Regions from separate parts of the Pseudomonas sp. St386 genome, predicted to be linked through region 2. Evidence: predicted binding sites of a transcription regulator. Region 2 holds the regulator's gene; each other region holds the start of a gene.
What was found. The regulator sigma-54, encoded in region 2, starts transcription at its own class of promoters, with help from an activator protein. The targets are predictions, from matches to a motif close to ANTGGCATNNANNTTGCTNT.

Region 1: the regulator sigma-54 is predicted to act here: its motif matches at 1,826-1,845, upstream of KI235_RS21420 (circularly permuted type 2 ATP-grasp protein).
Region 3: the regulator sigma-54 is predicted to act here: its motif matches at 2,160-2,179, upstream of KI235_RS09205 (CmpA/NrtA family ABC transporter substrate-binding protein).

The regions. Positions count from the first base shown of each region.
Region 1 covers NZ_AP021900.1:4,877,044-4,881,196, reverse strand. The annotation lists gene KI235_RS21435 (START domain-containing protein) at 1-511, shown strand, start outside; gene KI235_RS21430 (hypothetical protein) at 653-889, shown strand; gene KI235_RS21425 (ribonuclease E inhibitor RraB) at 1,091-1,432, shown strand; gene KI235_RS21420 (circularly permuted type 2 ATP-grasp protein) at 1,877-3,286, shown strand; gene KI235_RS21415 (alpha-E domain-containing protein) at 3,296-4,153, shown strand, end outside.
Region 2 covers NZ_AP021900.1:1,124,752-1,128,904, reverse strand. The annotation lists gene lptB (LPS export ABC transporter ATP-binding protein) at 1-543, shown strand, start outside; gene KI235_RS04850 (RNA polymerase factor sigma-54) at 708-2,201, shown strand; gene raiA (ribosome-associated translation inhibitor RaiA) at 2,278-2,586, shown strand; gene ptsN (PTS IIA-like nitrogen regulatory protein PtsN) at 2,599-3,063, shown strand; gene rapZ (RNase adapter RapZ) at 3,066-3,923, shown strand; gene KI235_RS04830 (HPr family phosphocarrier protein) at 3,939-4,153, shown strand, end outside.
Region 3 covers NZ_AP021900.1:2,084,995-2,089,147, forward strand. The annotation lists gene KI235_RS09200 (ANTAR domain-containing protein) at 234-809, opposite strand; gene KI235_RS09205 (CmpA/NrtA family ABC transporter substrate-binding protein) at 824-2,035, opposite strand; gene KI235_RS09210 (quinone-dependent dihydroorotate dehydrogenase) at 2,268-3,287, shown strand; gene KI235_RS09215 (ribosome modulation factor) at 3,577-3,792, opposite strand.

The DNA.
Region 1 (4,153 bases), 3.1 Mb from region 2:
GGACGGTATCAAGGTTTCCCTCAGTGAGGTGACGGGCTCCAAATACAAGGCCTACCGTGGCGTGACGGTGATGAAAACCACCATGGCCAAGCTGCGGGCCCTGCAGGAAGACGTTCCCGGTGCCTGCGCTTGGATTCATGAATGCAAGAGCCAGAAACTGCTCAAGCACGAAGGCAATCAGAGCTGGACCTACACCCAGTTCAACACGCCATGGCCGGTGACGTCCCGGGACTCGGTGCTTGAAGTTACCACCGAAGAGGGCGCTGATGGCAGCCTGACCCGCAAGCTCAAGGGCGTGCCGAAATACCTGCCTGAAGAGCAAGGTTTCGTGCGGGTGACCCAGGTCGACGGCTTCTGGAAGTTCACGCCAAAGGGCGCTGACCAGATCGAAGTGACCTACCAGGTCCATACCGAACCAGGGGGTGACGTGCCGTCCTGGCTGGCGAACAAGTTCGTGGTGGATGCGCCGTTCAACACCTTGAAAGCCCTGAAGGAACGCGCCGAAAACTGATCGGCCACGGCTGCACTGCAAGAGACCGCCCCGGAGGCGGTCTTTTCATGTGTGCCGTCCAGACGCCCGGCGGAACGATTGTCCGGCCCTCAATGTCGAGATAGAGGTAAGCCAGGCCCTGAATTGATCAAGGAGACACCGATGCAAAAGTGGGAAATCACTTTCGTGGATGATCATGGCGAAGCCATCGCCGAGCAGTTCGACTACGAGCAGGAGCCTACGATGGAGCAGGCTGCACAACTGATTCGCGAAAAATTGCTGCCCGTGCCCGCCCAACTGGACCTCAACGACCTGGAAGGTCGCACCGAAGATCCCACCGTCAAGAACCTCAAGTCCCAGCACAGCATTGAAATCATCAGCATTACACCGATTTCATGAAACGGTGCCTGGTCTCGCTTGGCAGCGGCTGCCACTTGCGGCTACTCTGCAATTGAGATCAGCGAAAGGATCGCGAAGGTCCGGTCTTGTCAGCTACATGCTTGTGTCCCGACGGCCATTTGATGCCGTACCGCTTGCAGCCTGAGGGCTTCACGCACGGGAAGACGGAAAGTCTATCCATTGGTTTCAGGAGGACGTTTCATGAGCACAGCCTATCAAGAAGACATCAGCACCAGCGTGTTGCGCCGCATGAAAGAAGGCGGTTTCGATTTTTCCCGATTCCATCCCATTGAGTTCTACGCCATTTTCCCGGACGAGGAGCGGGCGCGCAGGGCGGCAGGTCATTTTCGGGGAGAATCGTTGAACGCGCAGATCAGTGCACGGGACGATGGGGCTTGGTCGTTGGAACTGAGCCGGGTGATGTACGCCACCTACGATGACATTGGCGACTTCGAGCAAGACTTTGAGGCAGTCGTCGAACCCTTGGGTGGTGTGATCGAGGGCTGGGGTGTCAAGCAAGAGATCCGGCGCCTGCAGGCCTGACAGTTACTCACCGCAACCACAGCAACGGCTGACCTTTAGTGTCGGCCGTTTTCATGTGCGCGTAGCAATGAATGAGCATCTGAAGCACCGCCATCGCGAGCAAGCTCGCTCCCACAGGGTGCAGACAATCCATTGTGGGAGCGAGCTTGCTCGCGATGGCGGCCGCACAATCAACATCATTACCCGCTGACACACCGCAATCACTTCCCCAGGTTTTGTACCTAACTGTATCCAGATCAAGCCGCGTCGTTTTTCCGTGACTATGCTCAGCAGAGCGACGCCCCTGCGTCGCAATGAAGCGGGGGACAGCGGGGTGGGGGCATTTGTTGCACTAGAAAAGTGCGCGGCCTGTCAGAGGAGAATCCAACCCGTTGATCATAAAGCGTTTATGCCGATGGCACGGGGCTTGCGAAGCCTTGCTGCCAGGGTGACAAGGAGTACGGCATGATCCGCAGCGGTTTTGATGAAATGTACGATGCCAACGGCCAGGTCCGCCCGCATTACCAGGCGTTTGCCCGCTGGCTGGCTGAAACGCCTGATGAGCTGCTGGCGCAACGCAGGCGCGAAGCCGACCTGTTGTTTCATCGTGCTGGCATTACGTTCACGCTCTACGGCGACGAGCAGGGGACAGAGCGCCTGATCCCTTTCGACACGATCCCGCGCAGCATCCCGGCCAGTGAATGGCGGGTGGTCGAACGTGGCTGCATCCAGCGGGTCAAGGCGCTGAACATGTTCCTGGCCGATCTCTACCACGAACAACGGATCATCCGGGCCGGGATCATTCCCGCCGAACAGGTGCTGGCCAACGAGCAGTACCAACTGGCGATGCAAGGGCTGGATCTGCACCGTGACATCTACGCGCACATTTGCGGTGTCGACCTGGTGCGCGACGGTGACGGCACGTACTACGTGCTCGAAGACAATCTTCGTACGCCCAGCGGCGTCAGCTACATGCTCGAAGACCGCAAGATGATGATGCGCCTGTTCCCCGAACTGTTCGCCGCCCAGCGCATCGCCCCCATCGACCATTATCCGAACCTGCTGCTCGATACCCTGAAAAGCTCCAGCCCGCTGGACGATCCCAGTGTCGTGGTGCTCACGCCAGGGCGTTTCAACAGCGCGTTCTTCGAGCACGCGTTCCTGGCCCGGGAGATGGGCGTGGAATTGGTGGAAGGCGCCGACCTGTTCGTGCGCGATGACAAAGTGTTCATGCGCACCACCGACGGCCCGAAAGCGGTGGATGTGATCTACCGTCGCCTCGACGATGCGTTCCTCGATCCACTGGCCTTCAATCCGGACTCGATGCTCGGGGTGCCGGGCCTGTTGTCGTCCTACCGTTCCGGCAACGTGGTGCTGGCCAATGCCATCGGCACGGGCGTGGCGGACGACAAGTCGGTGTACCCGTTCGTCACCGACATGATCCGTTTTTACCTGGACGAAGAGCCGATCCTGAAGAACGTTCCTACATGGCAATGTCGTAATCCTGCCGAGCTGTCCCACGTGTTGGCGAATCTTCCCGACCTGGTGGTCAAGGAAACCCAGGGTTCCGGCGGTTATGGAATGCTGGTGGGGCCGGCCGCGACGACGGCGCAGATCGATGCCTTCCGCGAACGGATCAAGGCCAAGCCGCACGCCTACATCGCTCAGCCGACGCTGTCGCTCTCGACCTGCCCGACCTTTGTCGAAAACGGTATCGCCCCGCGCCACATCGACTTGCGGCCGTTTGTGCTCGCTGGCCGTGAGACCCGCGTGGTGCCTGGCGGGCTGACACGGGTGGCGCTGCGCGAAGGTTCCCTGGTGGTGAATTCATCCCAGGGCGGTGGGACCAAGGACACTTGGGTAGTCGAGGATTGAGGAGCTGCCATGCTGAGTAGAACCGCCTCGGACCTGTACTGGATGTCGCGCTACCTGGAGCGCGCGGAAAACCTCGCACGGATGCTCGACGTCAGCTATTCGTTGTCACTGATGCCCCAGGACGGGCGTGGCGACGGCCTGCACGAGCTGGCCATGCCATTGCTGATCACCGGCACGCTGGATGATTACCGGGAGCGACACGGCGAGCTGCACGCCGAGCGCCTGCTGCATTTCTTTGCCCTGGAAGCGGCCAACCCGGCCAGTATCTACAGTTGCCTCGGCGCCGCGCGAGCCAGTGCCCACGCGGTACGTGGGCGAATCACCGCCGACATGTGGGAAAACATCAACGCCACCTGGCTGGAAATTCGCGGTATCGCCGAGCAGGGCTTGAATCGCTACGGCATGAGCCGTTTCTGTGAGTGGATCAAGGAGCGATCCCACCTGTTTCGTGGTGCAACCTACGGCACCATCATGCGCAACGACGCGTTCCGCTTCATTCGCCTGGGGACCTTTATCGAAAGGGCCGACAACACCCTGCGCTTGCTCGACGCCCGCTACGAAATGGCCGGCGACCAGGCCGACACGGTCAGCGATGGCACGGCCCACGCGTATTACCAATGGAGCGCCTTGTTGCGGGCCTTGTCGTCCTTCGAGGCCTACACCGAGATCTACCGTGACGCCCCGGGCGCTCGCCATGTGGCTGAGTTGCTGCTGTTGCGCGCCGATGTGCCGCGTTCGCTGCGCGCCTGTACCGAAGAAATCAACCAGATCCTCGCGAGCCTGCCGGGCACCAACGGTCGGCAGGCACAACGGCTGGCGGCGGAAATGGACGCACGCCTGCGCTACACCGGCATCAATGAAATCCTC
Region 2 (4,153 bases):
ATCGACGACGTGGACGTCAGCCACCAGCCAATGCACGGCCGGGCGAAGGCAGGTATCGGCTATTTGCCGCAAGAAGCGTCGATCTTCCGCAAACTGTCGGTTGCCGACAACATCATGGCGATCCTCGAGACCCGCAAGGAACTCGACAAGGCCGGTCGTCGCCAGGAACTGGAAAGCCTGCTGCAGGAATTCCACATCAGCCACATTCGCGACAACCTGGGCATGAGCCTGTCCGGTGGCGAGCGGCGTCGCGTGGAAATCGCCCGCGCCCTGGCCACCGCACCGAAGTTCATCCTGCTCGACGAACCGTTCGCCGGCGTGGACCCGATCTCGGTAGGCGACATCAAGCAGATCATCCATCACCTCAAGGCCAAGGGGATCGGCGTGCTGATCACCGACCACAACGTGCGCGAGACGCTGGATATCTGTGAAACCGCCTACATTGTCAACGACGGCCAGCTGATCGCCGAAGGCGACTCCGCAGCCATCCTGGCCAATGACCTGGTCAAGGAAGTGTATCTGGGCCATGAGTTCCGCCTGTAAGCACAAGTGTCTGGCGAATTGTCCGAGCGTCGTTTAATTTTATTATGGCGACGCTCTAGGCAAACACTTCAGTTTCAGGCATATAATTTGCTTAAGTTTGGCGCCTCGGCGCCCTGTAGTGGATGGCGCATGTGCGCCGGCTAATAAGGTGTTAAGCCCCTGCCATGAAACCATCGCTAGTCTTGAGAATGGGCCAGCAGCTGACGATGACACCGCAGCTGCAACAGGCCATCCGCCTGCTCCAATTGTCGACCCTGGACCTGCAACAGGAAATCCAGGAGGCCCTGGAGTCCAATCCAATGCTCGAACGCCAGGAAGAAGGCGACGACTTCGACAACACCGATCCGCTGGCCGACAACGTCGAGCAGAAGACCAACACCGAAATCCCGGAACCGGCCTACCAGGAAACCGCCCCGACGGTGGACAACCTCGAGGATGGCGAATGGAACGAACGCATCCCCAACGAACTACCCGTGGACACGGCCTGGGAAGACGTCTACCAGACCAGCGCCAGCAGCCTGCCGAGCAGCGATGACGACGAGTGGGACTTCACCACCCGTACCTCTGCTGGCGAAAGCCTGCAAAGCCACCTGCTGTGGCAGTTGAACCTGGCGCCGATGTCCGACACCGATCGCCTGATCGCCGTGACCCTGATCGACTGCATCAACAACCAGGGCTACCTGGACGAGACCCTCGAAGAAATCCTGGAAGCCTTCGACCCCGAGCTCGACATCGAGCTGGACGAGATCGAAGCCGTCCTGCATCGCATCCAGCAGTTCGAACCGGCCGGCATCGGTGCCCGCAACCTGGGCGAGTGCCTGTTGCTGCAACTGCGCCAGTTGTCCGCCAAGACACCATGGCTGGCCGAGGCCAAGCGACTGGTCACCGATTACATCGACCTGTTGGGCGGCCGCGACTACAGCCAACTGATGCGTCGCATGAAGCTCAAGGAAGATGAGCTGCGCCAGGTCATCGAACTGGTGCAGAGCCTCAACCCGCGCCCCGGCTCGCAGATCGAATCCACCGAGCCCGAATACGTGGTCCCCGACGTGATCGTGCGCAAGCACAATGATCGCTGGCTGGTGGAGCTCAACCAGGAGTCGGTGCCCAAGCTGCGGGTCAACGCCCAGTACGCCGGCTTTGTGAAGCGTGCCGACACCAGCGCCGACAACACCTTCATGCGCAACCAGTTGCAGGAAGCGCGCTGGTTCATCAAGAGCCTGCAAAGCCGCAACGAAACCCTGATGAAAGTTGCCACCCAGATCGTCGAGCATCAGCGCGGCTTCCTGGAGTACGGCGATGAAGCGATGAAACCGTTGGTCCTGCATGACATTGCCGAGGCAGTGGGCATGCACGAGTCGACGATTTCCCGGGTAACCACCCAGAAATTCATGCATACCCCTCGGGGTATCTATGAATTGAAATACTTTTTCTCCAGCCACGTCAGCACCTCCGAAGGCGGCGAATGCTCGTCCACGGCCATCCGCGCGATCATCAAAAAACTGGTAGCTGCGGAAAATCAGAAAAAGCCGTTGAGTGACAGCAAGATCGCTGGTTTACTGGAGGCACAAGGCATTCAGGTGGCCCGCCGTACCGTCGCCAAATACCGCGAATCCCTCGGGATCGCGCCTTCGAGCGAACGCAAGCGGTTGATGTAACAGGCCACGCCACAGCGTTCCAGTGGCAGGCATTTCTGCCTGCCGCTTTATGCACTGGCAACGAAGGAGAAGCTGTATGCAAGTCAACATCAGTGGACACCAACTGGAAGTGACCGAACCCCTGCGCACCTACATCGGCGAAAAACTCGACCGATTGGAAAGGCATTTCGACAAGATCACCAACGTGCAAGTCACGATGAACGTCGAGAAGCTGCTGCAGAAAATCGAAGCCACGCTGCATATCCCCGGCGGAGAAGTGGTTGCCAACGCAGAGCACACAGACATGTATGCCGCGATTGACCTGCTGACCGACAAGCTGGATCGCCAACTCAAAAAGCATAAGGAAAAGACCCAGAGCCTCCTCCAGGGCGCAACCGGTCGTTAACCCCCCCAATCCATGATCCGACTAGAAACCATCCTGACCCCCGGCCGTTCCCAGGTGAACGCGCCGGGCGGCAGTAAGAAGAAAGCCCTCGAACACATTGCCAACCTGATCCACCGCGAGGTACCGGATCTGGAAATGCAGGACGTCTTCGAGGCATTGGTTGCCCGTGAAAAACTCGGTTCCACCGGTTTTGGCAACGGCATCGCCATTCCCCACTGCCGTCTCAAGGGTTGTGCCGCGCCGATCAGCGCGCTGTTGCACCTTGAAACCGCTATAGATTTCGACGCCATCGACGGTGCCCCGGTCGACCTGCTGTTTGTATTGCTGGTACCGGAAGCGGCGACCGATGCGCACCTTGAGCTGCTGCGCCAGATTGCCAGCATGCTGGACCGCAAGGAAGTGCGCGAAAAACTGCGCAGCGCACCGAGTAACGAAGCTTTGTACCAGGTTGTCCTGGACGAGCAGAACGGTCATTAAAAATGCGCATGATCATTGTCAGTGGCCGCTCCGGCTCCGGTAAAAGCACGGCCCTCAACGTGCTTGAGGACAGCGGCTACTATTGCATCGACAATTTGCCCGCCGGCCTGCTGCCGGAACTGGCCGAGCGCGCCCTGATCCACACCGAGCTGGCGCAGCCGCTGGTGGCGGTGTCCATCGATGCGCGCAACCTGCCAAGCCACCTGTCGCGTTTTCCTGAACTGCTCGAGGAAGTGCGCAGCCGGCATATCCAGTGTGACGTGCTGTACCTGGATGCCGATGAAGAGACACTGCTCAAGCGTTTTTCCGAAACCCGCCGGCGCCACCCACTGAGCAACGCCAACCGTTCGCTGGCCGAAGCCATCGAGGATGAAAGCCAGCTACTGGGGCCGATTGCCGACCTGGCGGACCTGAAGGTCAACACCACGCACCTGAACCTGTATCAGTTGCGTGACACGATCAAGCTGCGCCTGCTCAACCAACCCGAGCCGGGCACGGCGTTCCTGGTGGAGTCGTTCGGTTTCAAGCGTGGCATGCCCGTCGATGCCGACCTGGTGTTCGACGTGCGTTGCCTGCCCAATCCTTATTGGAAGCCGGAATTGCGCGCGCAGTCCGGGCTCGACCAACCGGTGATCGACTACCTGGCCGCCCAGCCGGATGTCGAAGAAATGTACCAGGACATCTCCAGCTACCTGCTCAAATGGCTGCCCCGCTTTGCCGCGAGCAACCGCGCCTATGTCACGATCGCCATCGGTTGTACCGGCGGCCATCACCGCTCCGTCTACCTGACCGAACGCCTGGGTCAACTCCTGCAACAATCCCTGAAGAACGTCCAGGTTCGCCACCGCGACCTCAGCTAAAGGATTCACATCGCGATGCCTGCTCAGGAAATTGAAATCATCAACAAGCTGGGTTTGCATGCCCGAGCGTCGGCCAAGTTCGTCGGAGTCGCAGGCCAGTTCAAGGACACCACCATCAGGGTTGGCCGCACACCCGAGACTGCGGTCGACGGTAAAAGCATCATGGCGATGATGATGCTCGCCGCTGGCAAGGGCACCAAGATCCACCTGCACACCGAAGGTGAACAGGC
Region 3 (4,153 bases), 960 kb from region 2:
GGTGTGCGACGTCTTTGTCGTAGGTGGGGCAACCGCCGTTGGTTACCTGTGGGTTTGCTTAAGCGAGATCTGTGCCAGGTCTGTCATGATCGTTCCTACGCTCTGCGTGGGAATGCATCCCGTGACGCTCTGCGTCACCTTGTGAAGCGGAACGCGGAGCGTCCCTGGCGGCATTCCCACGCAGAGCGTGGGAACGATCATTAGTAGGGGGCGAGGCAGGCGCTACAAGGCTTTCAGCCCAGCAGCTCATTCATGGCAATGATCTGCTCCGCCACCTGGATCAGCTTCTGCTGGCGGCTCATGGCCTGGCGGCGCATCAGGGTGTAGGCCTGTTCCTCGTTGCATTCCTTCATCTTCATCAGCATGCCCTTGGCCAGTTCGATGCGCTTGCGCTCAGCCAATTGCTGGTCCCGGGCCAGGAGCTGGGCGCGCAGGGCCTGGTCGCTTTCGAAGCGGGCCATGGCCACGTCGAGGATCGGTTGCAGGCGCGCGGCATGGATGCCTTCGACGATGTAGGCGCTGACGCCCGACTTGATCGCCTGGCGCATCACATTGGGGTCGTGCTCGTCGGTAAACATGACGATCGGTCGTGGCTGGTCGCGACTGACCAGCACCACTTGCTCCATCACATCGCGCCCGGGTGACTCGGTATCGATCAGGATCACGTCCGGACGCACCGTTTCGACGCGCGCTGGCAGGTCGATGGTCAGGCCGGATTCGTCGATGACTTCGAACCCGGCTTCAATCAGGGCGGCCTTGAGGCGACCGACTTTTTTCGCGGTGTCGTTGATCAGCAGGATACGCAGCATGGTCGTGGCTCCTGTCAGCGGCTGGCGAGAAGGGGAGCCGCATCGCTCAAGGCGTGCAGTTTGAAGCTGCGGGCGTACCCGGCCGGATCCGAGCCGTCCCAGGTGATGCCGTCGATCAGTTGGCTGCTGCGCATGTCCTGGCGCGGGGACGCGATGTCCAATGCCGCGCAGGCTTCGCGGTACAGCTTGAGTTGCTGGACGTCCTGGGCCACGGCCAGGTAATCCGGGTCTTCGCGCAGCAGGCCCCAGCGGCGGAACTGGGTCATGAACCACATGCCGTCCGACAGGTACGGCAGGTTCACCTCGCCGTTGCCATGAAAGCGCATGGCGTGGGGATCCTGCCAGCTGTTGCCCAAGCCGTCGGCATAGATCCCCAGCAGGCGCGGCTCGATGCAGTCCAGCGGGGCGTCGAGGTATTCAGGCGCAGTCAACAGTTGCGCGGTGCTGCGACGGTTTTCGCTGCTTTGTTCGATGAAGCGGCTGGCTTCGAGGATCGCCATCACCAGGGCCCGGGCGGTATTGGGGTATTGCTCGACGAACGCGCGGGTGCAACCCAGGACTTTTTCCGGGTGATCGGGCCAGATGGTCTGTGTGGTCGCCAGGGTGAAACCGAGGTTCTGCTTCACCGCGCTGGCGCACCAAGGCTCGCCGACGCAAAACCCGTCGATACGCCCGGCTTGCAGGTGCGCGATCATTTGCGGTGGAGGCACGACCACGCTGTCGACATCCGACAACGGGTGGATGCCCTGGGCGGCGAGCCAGTAATAGAGCCACATGGCGTGGGTGCCGGTGGGGAAGGTCTGGGCGAAGGTCAGTTTCGGGCGAGTTTGGTGCACGTGTTGTTCCAGTGCTTCAGGACTGGTCACGCCCTGGGCCTGCAAGCCATGGGACAGGTTGATGCTCTGGCCGTTCTGGTTCAGCCCCATCAGCACGGCCATGTCACTCGCCGCGACCCCGCCGATGCCCAGGTGCACCGCGTAGATCAACCCATACAGGCTGTGGGCGGCATCGATTTCGCCGCTGACCAGCTTGTCGCGCAGGTTGGCCCAGGAGGCCTGGCGCTTGAGGTTCAGGGTCAGGCCGTAGGGTTGGGCGAAGCCCTGGGTGGCGGCCACGACGAGCGGGGCACAGTCGCTCAAGGCCATGAAACCGAGGTTGACCGCGCTCTTTTCCGGGGCATCGCTGCCGTTGACCCAGGCCAGGGGGTTGGCTGGAACTTCATTCATCGGTATCACCTTCCGCATAAAAAAGCGCCGTGTCCGGGCCCAGGAGGCCGGACGACGACGCCGTTGTCCCTTAAAACAGTGTGGCACTCATTCCGTCGTTGGCATGGGCGCTGATGACCAAAAGGGTGCAAGGCATATGCCAGCGCTATCGTTTTGTGCGGGCGCCTCGCTTGAGCCGCCGTTGCCCGGCTATAATCGCCGCCTCATTTCGTCGCCCGAGTCAAAGCCGCCCATGTACACCCTGGCCCGTGAACTGCTGTTCAAACTCTCCCCGGAAACTTCCCACGACCTGTCCCTGGACTTGATCGGCGCGGGCGGACGCCTCGGCCTAAACGGTTTGTTGTGCAAGGCCCCGGCAAAATTGCCGGTGACGGTCATGGGCCTGGAATTCCCCAACCCGGTCGGGTTGGCGGCGGGCCTGGACAAGAATGGCGCGGCCATCGACGGGTTCGCCCAGTTGGGTTTCGGTTTCGTGGAAATCGGCACCGTCACCCCCCGACCGCAGCCGGGCAACCCCAAGCCACGGCTTTTCCGCCTGCCGCAAGCCGAGGCGATCATCAACCGCATGGGGTTCAACAACCTGGGCGTCGATCATCTGTTGGCCCGTGTGGCCGCGGCCAAGTACAAGGGCGTGCTGGGCATCAACATCGGCAAGAATTTCGACACGCCGGTGGAGCGCGCCGTCGACGACTACCTGATCTGCCTGGACAAGGTCTACGCCCACGCCAGCTACGTGACCGTCAACGTCAGCTCCCCCAACACCCCGGGGCTGCGCAGCCTGCAGTTCGGTGATTCGCTCAAGCAACTGCTGGCCGACCTGGCCCGGCGGCGCGCAGAACTGGCGTTGATTCACGGCCGGCACGTGCCGCTGGCGATCAAGATCGCCCCGGACATGACCGACGAAGAGACCACCCAGGTGGCCCAGGCCCTGATCGAGACGGGCATGGACGCAGTAATCGCCACCAACACGACCCTGGGTCGCGAAGGTGTCGAAGGGCTGGAACACGGTGACGAGGCGGGCGGCTTGTCTGGCGCGCCAGTACGTGACAAGAGCACCCACACCGTGAAGGTGCTGGCCGCTGAATTGGCGGGGCGCTTGCCGATCATCGCCGCGGGCGGGATTACCGAAGGCCGCCACGCCGCCGAGAAGATCACCGCCGGGGCGAGCCTGGTGCAGATTTATTCGGGCTTTATCTATAAGGGGCCGGCGTTGATTCGTGAGTCGGTGGATGCCATTGCGGCGTTGGGTTGATTCAGGAACGGTCGGCATCTATTGATGCGAGCAAGTTGTGGGAGCAAAGCTTGCTCGCGATGCAGGCGCCTCGGTTCCAGGTGGACCGCGTCGTCTTCATCGCGGGCAAGCCTTGCTCCCACAGCGTGTCGCCACAACAGTGTTTGCAGCTCAACCTCTTGAAACCCAGGCATTAAAAAGGGCTCCTCGAAGGAGCCCCCTGGGCCGTAGCCCGCCGTCCGGATGGGACGTGCGTGGTTAAATCGATATGAGTGTCAAATTGTCGAGTTCTTGAGTATTAAGCCCTGTGTCAGCCGACGGCGTGAAGTTCGTTGAGTCTATGGATACCCGCAGTGCCGGTCATACCGTCCCAGTTGTCGCCGCGTCCTTCTCGCCAGCCATTGATCCAGGCTTGACGTACCGACGGTAGAGTAAAGGGGCAAAGCTCACGGGATTTACCACCAACGCCATATTGGTAACCACGTAAAAATGCTCTTTCCAACGGATCACGCTTAAGTCTTCTCATAGGGTGTTGCCCTCACTTGTTGACTGTTACTTAGCGTCGACCTCTATCGAGGCCGGGGCAGAATCATTCTGCCGTTGGTGGCTCGTTGCCGGCGTGACGAGCCGAGGTGTTGACGCCGTTGCGACGTCAACCTGTGTTGAGTTCTAACCAAAGCGTCACATGGATGGAATGATCGTTTTGTCATAAGCACGTAACAATAAAGATGTTAGGGCGATAAGTAACTTGATGTTCGTTGACCGCTTTTGAGCAAGACCCCTGTATGATCGGCCCTGCGCCGAAAGGGGTAGGTCTGGCTCGGATGAGAATGTCCTCCCGTTGCACTCGGGTACTATTCGACGAAAGGGTCGAGTTTTCACAATTT